One region of the Pseudoalteromonas sp. NCIMB 1079 genome, then DNA from elsewhere that is predicted to be linked to it. Evidence: predicted binding sites of a transcription regulator. Region 1 holds the regulator's gene; each other region holds the start of a gene.
What was found. The regulator LexA, encoded in region 1, represses DNA repair genes until DNA is damaged. The targets are predictions, from matches to a motif close to TACTGTATNNNNATACAGTA.
Positions count from the first base shown of each region.

Region 2: ABX891_RS13330 (YebG family protein) is a predicted target of LexA. The motif match lies at 1,158-1,177, and genes of this name have one in related genera.
Region 3: ABX891_RS12195 (SulA-like leucine-rich domain-containing protein) is a predicted target of LexA. The motif match lies at 1,205-1,224, and genes of this name have one in related genera.

Region 1 covers NZ_JBEWZA010000001.1:523,275-525,545, forward strand. The annotation lists gene ABX891_RS02395 (hypothetical protein) at 1-286, shown strand, start outside; gene ABX891_RS02400 (PaaI family thioesterase) at 287-727, opposite strand; gene lexA (transcriptional repressor LexA) at 895-1,512, shown strand; gene coxB (cytochrome c oxidase subunit II) at 1,996-2,271, shown strand, end outside.
Region 2 covers NZ_JBEWZA010000001.1:2,882,209-2,884,479, reverse strand. The annotation lists gene putP (sodium/proline symporter PutP) at 1-515, shown strand, start outside; gene ABX891_RS13330 (YebG family protein) at 789-1,106, opposite strand; gene ABX891_RS13325 (ComEA family DNA-binding protein) at 1,420-1,716, shown strand; gene ABX891_RS13320 (DUF6170 family protein) at 1,741-2,043, opposite strand; gene dsbB (disulfide bond formation protein DsbB) at 2,045-2,271, opposite strand, start outside.
Region 3 covers NZ_JBEWZA010000001.1:2,641,230-2,643,500, reverse strand. The annotation lists gene ABX891_RS12205 (GGDEF domain-containing response regulator) at 1-155, shown strand, start outside; gene ABX891_RS12200 (YchJ family protein) at 230-709, opposite strand; gene ABX891_RS12195 (SulA-like leucine-rich domain-containing protein) at 748-1,182, opposite strand; gene ABX891_RS12190 (tetratricopeptide repeat protein) at 1,481-1,945, opposite strand; gene ABX891_RS12185 (NCS2 family permease) at 2,064-2,271, shown strand, end outside.

The DNA.
Region 1 (2,271 bases):
TTTACATTATGACAAAGACGAATACCGTCAACTAGCGCGTATTGAAGCTACAGGTGAGGTGAGCACACCTGATAAAGCCATAAACCATATATGTGAGCTTATTGAATCGTGTTCGCGTAACGCGCTAAAGCAATGGTTAAGCTGTTCACGTAGAACGTTTGATATTGGTTTTGAATCAGGGACTTCTCCTAAGTGCTTTAATCAAGCCTTAGACGCAGATACATTATTGCGTATATCTGCGATTGGTGCGGGTATGGAAATTACCATTTACCCAATCGAAAAGTAACTATCTTCGCTCTACGACTGCTGCGGTCATTTTTGATACGCAGCACAGCTCATTGCGGCTATTTGTAATTTTTATTTCCCATACTGAACTACGTTTGCCAATATGAAACGCTCTTGCCGTTGCTGTTAAAGTGCCGTTGCGAGATGCTTTTAAATGACTTGCGCTAATTTCCTGCCCTACACAGTAAAATTTAGTAAAATCGACAACAAAGTTAGCGGCATAGCTGGCAACTGTTTCGGCAAGTACAACGTTAGCTCCGCCGTGAACCATCCCCATTGGGTTATGATGCTCAGGAATTGCCGGCATTGTGGCAACCAAATAATCATCGCCAATTTCTGTGACTTCTATCCCCATAGTTTTCATTAATGTTCCTTGGCCATTAATGCCTTGTTCTAACTGCTTGCACAGCTCTAAGGTGATGGGCTGGTACCAAATACTCATAATGTCTCCTTTGCATTTTTAATCATTTATAAACTTAGCTTTAGTTATATCCCTAAAATGTACACAAGTGAAATTACTTTAGCTATTTTAAGGCTTAATTTAAATTTGCGATTTTTATTTAACTGTATATACTCACAGTTAAATGTACTGTATGGAAAACCAGTTGTATGCGACCATTAACGAACCGCCAAGCTCAAATACTCGAACTAATTAAAGTTTTTATTAAAGACACTGGTATGCCTCCTACACGTGCTGAAATAGCGCAAACATTAGGTTTTAAAAGTGCCAATGCTGCTGAAGAACATTTAAAAGCACTTGCTAAAAAAGGCGCAATTAAAATGAAACCAGGTGCAAGCCGTGGTATTCAATTAATTGAAGAAGAAGAGCCAGAACAATTAGGTTTACCGCTTATAGGGCGTGTTGCTGCTGGTTCACCTATTTTGGCGCAAGAGCACGTTGAAAGTCACTGCAAAATCGATCCATTAATGTTTAAACCGGCTGCAGATTTTTTACTACGCGTTAACGGTATGAGCATGAAAGATATTGGCATTATGGATGGTGATTTACTTGCTGTACATCGTACTCAAACCGCTGAAAACGGACAAGTTGTTGTTGCCCGCCTAGACGAAGACGTAACTGTAAAACGTCTTGAGAAAGCGGGTCGTAAAGTATTACTTCATGCTGAAAACGACGATTTTGACTCTATTGAAGTAGATCTTGAGAATGAGTCTTTTAATATTGAAGGCTTAGCCGTTGGCGTTATAAGAAACGCTGATTGGATGTGACTTTAAAAATAGCTTTTAAACAAGCAGTTTTATAAATGCGTACTAACTAGTACGCATTTTTGTTTTAAAATTTGTACTAAAAATAGGGCGTAAACAGCCCACTGACTATTTAAGCTGTAAACTTTTTTGCACTTATATTTTCCCCCTCCGAATGCGTTAAACCCCTTTGTTTTGCTCATATTTTGAACTTTCTGTTGCCCAGTTGATTACCGATTTTTTATTAATTATTCAATATCACCTGATTGTTTTTTATACTAAAACTTGCTTGTTGTTCGTTTTTTAGCTAGTTGTTAATGTGCTGAGCTAATAATAACTCACAGCTTTTTAGTTTTGAGAACACACAATATACACAAACTCGTTGTTGGCGCAGCAAAACCAATCAATATTAAATAAGATTGGCTAAAAAAATAAAAATAACGAATTGGCGTTTAAGCCGTATGCCTCTTCGCTTTGCATTCGCAATAGCATCAAAGGAGCCGTCACATGGGTAAACTGACCTCTACCTTGTGGCTTATATTATGTGTTTTTTCGCACCCAGTTTTGGCTAACAGCCAATACAATATGCGCAAAGGCGTAACCGATATAAGCAATAATGTATATCAGCTGCACATGACCATATTTATAATATGTTGTGTGATTGGGGTGATAGTGTTCGCAATTATGTTTTGGGCACTTATTCATCACCGTAAATCTAAAGGGGCTGTACCTGCCCAATTTCACGAAAGCACTAAAGTAGAAATACTTTGGACTGCAATTCCG
Region 2 (2,271 bases), 2.4 Mb from region 1:
TTTTACTTGCTGCAATTTTGGCTGCGATTATGAGTACTATCTCATCTCAATTATTGGTTAGTTCAAGTTCATTAACAGAAGATTTCTATAAAACATTCTTACGTAAAGATGCCAGTGATAAAGAGCTAGTTGCTGTTGGCCGTATTAGTGTTGCCGTAGTTGCTATGTTCGCTATTTATTTGGCTTACGATAGAGATAGCTCTATTTTAGACCTAGTAAGTAATGCGTGGGCTGGCTTTGGTGCTGCGTTTGGACCACTTGTATTGTTTAGCCTTTATTGGAAACGCATGAACTTTGCTGGTGCGTTAGCTGGTATGTTAGTAGGCGCATTTACTGTGCTAATTTGGATATATGGACCATTTACTATCAATGGTGAAAGCTTAAGTAGCTTTATGTACGAAATAGTACCTGGCTTTATTTTAGCGAGTATTGCAATTGTTGTTGTTAGCTTAGTAACAAAAGAGCCAGAGCAAAACATCACTGCTTTATTTGATGAAGTAGAAAAAGAGCTTTAATTAGCAATTACTACTTATTTTAAAGTGAGTAGTAATTAATACCAATCCGCAATAATACTTAATCATTTTGCGGGGCTAAACGTGTTGCTACCGGCGTTAAAAAATTCTCATTTAGTACAACTAAATATCGAATTTTTGCCTAGCTATCAACACGTTTTTCCACCCTCAAAGAGATCACTTAATTAAGCGAATTGGTATAATAAAAAAGGGAGCAACTTAGTTGCTCCCTTTTTTATTTAGTTTGTCCCGTTCGAGGAGGGAACATTCTATGAATTAACTTACTTTTTTATCGTTGTTATCTTCAATTGATGCAACGTTATCTGACTTTTTACTTTTTGCTGGCGCTTTGGTAACAACTGGATCTTTGCCGCCCTTTAATATGGTCATAAAGTCATCTTTGCTTTTCGCTATTTCTAAAGCAAGTGATTCAATTTGTTGCTCACTAAGCGGTACGTCTACCTTTTCTAGCATTAGCTCAAGTGATTCTGCTATATCGAGCATCTTATCATAAGCATCAGCTTCTTTTTTGGTAGTAAACGTCATACGCTCGACTCCGTTTCGTTCTACAACATATTTAACAACAACAGCCATGATTTCTCCTGCAAAATTGCTTGGCACCGTGGTTTGTAAAAACCATTAGATTACTGTTTTTATGTACAGTAATGGTTTGGGCGTAAATTTGCAAGCGCGAAGTATTAATTTTTAGGTGTCTTAAATTTGACAAAAAACGGTAACTTTACTTTAGTTAAGCAATCACTTGTTGTACCAGCTGCATTTTCAGGATTTCGGATCATAGTGATAATGCGTTTAGGTACACTTTAAATGATGAGCTTTTCAGTTCCTTACTTTTTGGTTTTCCTGAGCAATATTCAAAATTAAGAAAAGAAGAATAGGGACAAGTTTGATGAAAACGTTAAAAAATTTATTCATAATAAGCTTATTATGCTTACTACCCGCGACTACCGCGTATGCACAATTATCAGAAGTAACTAAGCAAATGCCTCAAGTTGAGACAATTAGTATAAATAATGCCGATGCAGAGAAGCTTGCTAAGCTACCAGGTATAGGTAAGAAAAAAGCGCAGGCAATAGTGGACTTCCGTGAAGAAAACGGCGAATTTAAAAGCGTCAGTGATTTATCGCAAGTTAAAGGAATTGGTAAAAAACTATTAGCCAGATTAGAGGGGAAAATTTCACTTTAATAGCAGTAGATAACAATCAGGGCGCTATGCGCCCTGATTAAATTGTTTTAATGCATCGCTTAAGTGTTTTTTAGCAAAGTTGATTTCAATAGGTGTTGTTAAAAGTGGGTAGCAAAGTCCGCCGAGTATCAAAAACGGGATTAATATCCAACCTTTAAATACTGTGAATATTAAAAATAGTGGACTTAGTAATATTAATTTAATAATACGTAGTAACACTTTATCAGTTGGCGATAACATACTTAAAGAAAGTGCTATTACGTCCTGACGCTTGCGTACCTTTAGGTGCTTAAGCTCATCTAATTGGCTTGAAAAAAATGTGAACATATCAAATCGACTTTTTAATTAATAAACGGCCAATAACTATAATAAATAGTGTTAGTGAGAAAATCCCAAATATAATTTCCATCCAAGCAGGCATGCTCAAACCAACAAATTGCCAATCTATATTTCCACAATCCCCGGTCGCCTGAAAAAAGCTAGGTATCCATTCATGTAACGGCATAAACGATGGGAAGTTTGGTTCAAACTCACAGCTAAATGCAAAAGGGTCCG
Region 3 (2,271 bases), 2.1 Mb from region 1:
GAATATTACACAAATATTCAGAATATAACTTTGTGACTATTAGTATTGGCGGTGCAACCCTACAACCATACGTAAATAACAAAAACACGTTGCAGATCGCAGATGAAAAAATGTATGAGTCTAAAATGCAAGGGCGTAACAAAGTGTGTTTTTAAGTTTAGTTAGCTAATAAATTGCTCTGCCGCTTAAAAACACCTTTTAGGTGATAAATACTAAATAAGATTATTTATTACATGCTATGACATTTTTTGTACTTTTTATTACTACCGCATGGGCAGTCATCATTTCTGCCTACTTTAATATCTTCAACAGGATATATAGTGCCATCTAAATAACGCCATTGAGTGTTTTCTTTAATAAACTGCGATTTTTCGTGAAGCTCACAAAATAAGTTTTGATAAAAATATTGGGCTTTAAATTCTACAGTTCCAGTATCGCCATCATGGCTTGAGTCAATTAAATCAAGATTTATAAATCGACAGCTGTTAGCAAAATCATTGATTTCTTTAACCGGATTCTCAGCTTGTTTTTCTTTTGCGTAGGTTTGATAAACATATTTTGCATTTTTAATAACATAAGCGCTGAATCGTGAGCGCATAAGTTGTTCAGGAGTGTCAGTTTGCATAACAGATAAGTGAAGCGGCTCGCAGCAATCGGCATAATTGTGCCCACTGCTGCAAAAACATAAAGTGGTATTGAGTGAAGTCATAATAATAGTACAAAGTCTAAAACATTAGTTTAACAAGCTTATTGAGCGAGTGGTATCTCTGTTGTTTGTGCGTTTTTAGTAAAACAGTATAGTTTTGTATTCGTTTTACTTAAATCGAACGATAGATTTGTAAGTAGTTGGTTATTAACTATATCGGTCCAGGTGATTACCGCTGCAAAGTTTCCATTATGTAATGCAGAATTTAATACATACTCTAGATTTACTAGGTGCTTCTGTCTAATAACAAGTAATTTACTTGTATCAATAGAGCATGAGTCAAGTAAAGCTTTGCTCGGTACATGATCTGGCGCAATTAATAACGTCCATGCATTAGAGCTATTGTATTGGTGTAATACTTTTAAAAGCTCAAAGGTCGCTGAAATTTCATCTTCAATTTGGATCAAATTTACGCAATCGCTTTGCTCGTCTTGTTGGTAACTTTTAACTGTTCTTACGGTAATAGGCTGTAACATAATTTCACTCACTGGGTTTTTATACAGTATTCATATACAGTAGTTTATACAGTGCTTTCGTGCAAGCATTTTATGCTATTTATTTGTACAGTTATTCAGCTTTTGATCATTGTTTTTTGTTTTTAAATCTATAATTCTTTATTAATCAACTTGTTATAGGCTTGTTTTTGAGGGGGTATTTTTAAAATAAATTTTTGAGTCATGTTTTCATTTGTGGGTTTTATACTGTGTAGGAGTATCTTTGTAACTATATACAGTATTTTTCAACACTGTATACAGTACTTATAACTTAGTTAGCTTATGTGTTTTCACTCGTGCGAGGGATCATATGACAAAACTGGAGTTGGTGAATTTGTTCGTACAAACTTGCTGCATAACATTGAGCATCTTTAAATCGCTTAGTTTCGATATGTTTGCGTATATCTGTAACCGCTGCAGTGGCAGGTGCGTACCCTTGGCTACTCGCTAAGCTCAACCACGCTACAGCATGAAATACACTTTGTGGCACGCCTTCACCTTTTACAAAAAATAAACCTAAATAAAACTGTGCTCTATGGTTTCCTGCCATTGCAGCAAGGCGCATCCATTTTGCAGCCAATGGAGCTTGATTATTTTTTAAATAATATAGGGCTTTATTAATAGTACTTTGCTCATCTTTTTTATTATCAATGGGCGCGGGGCTGCTTTCTGGTTGAGTAACAAAACCTAAAATGTTGTCTAGCTGTTGCTCTAAGTCTTGCTCACAAGGTGTTGTTTTAAGCATATTGGTTCATTTATTATTTTAACTACTTTAACAGTTTAGTATATAGCAAGGTAAAATGTCCTGTAAAAGATAATTTTTATGTTAAAATCTCGTCACTTTTTACTATCACAAGTTTATTATGTTTGAAGCCTTATTTAAACTCAGCGAAAATAATTCAACAGTTAAACGCGAATGCGTTGCTGGCCTAACTACCTTTATTACTATGGTATACATTGTATTTGTAAACCCGGCTATGCTTGCTGAGGCAGGGATGGACCAAGGGGCTGCATTTGTAGCTACCTGTATAGCAGCTGCGATAGGCTGTTTTATAATGGGTTTATGGGCTA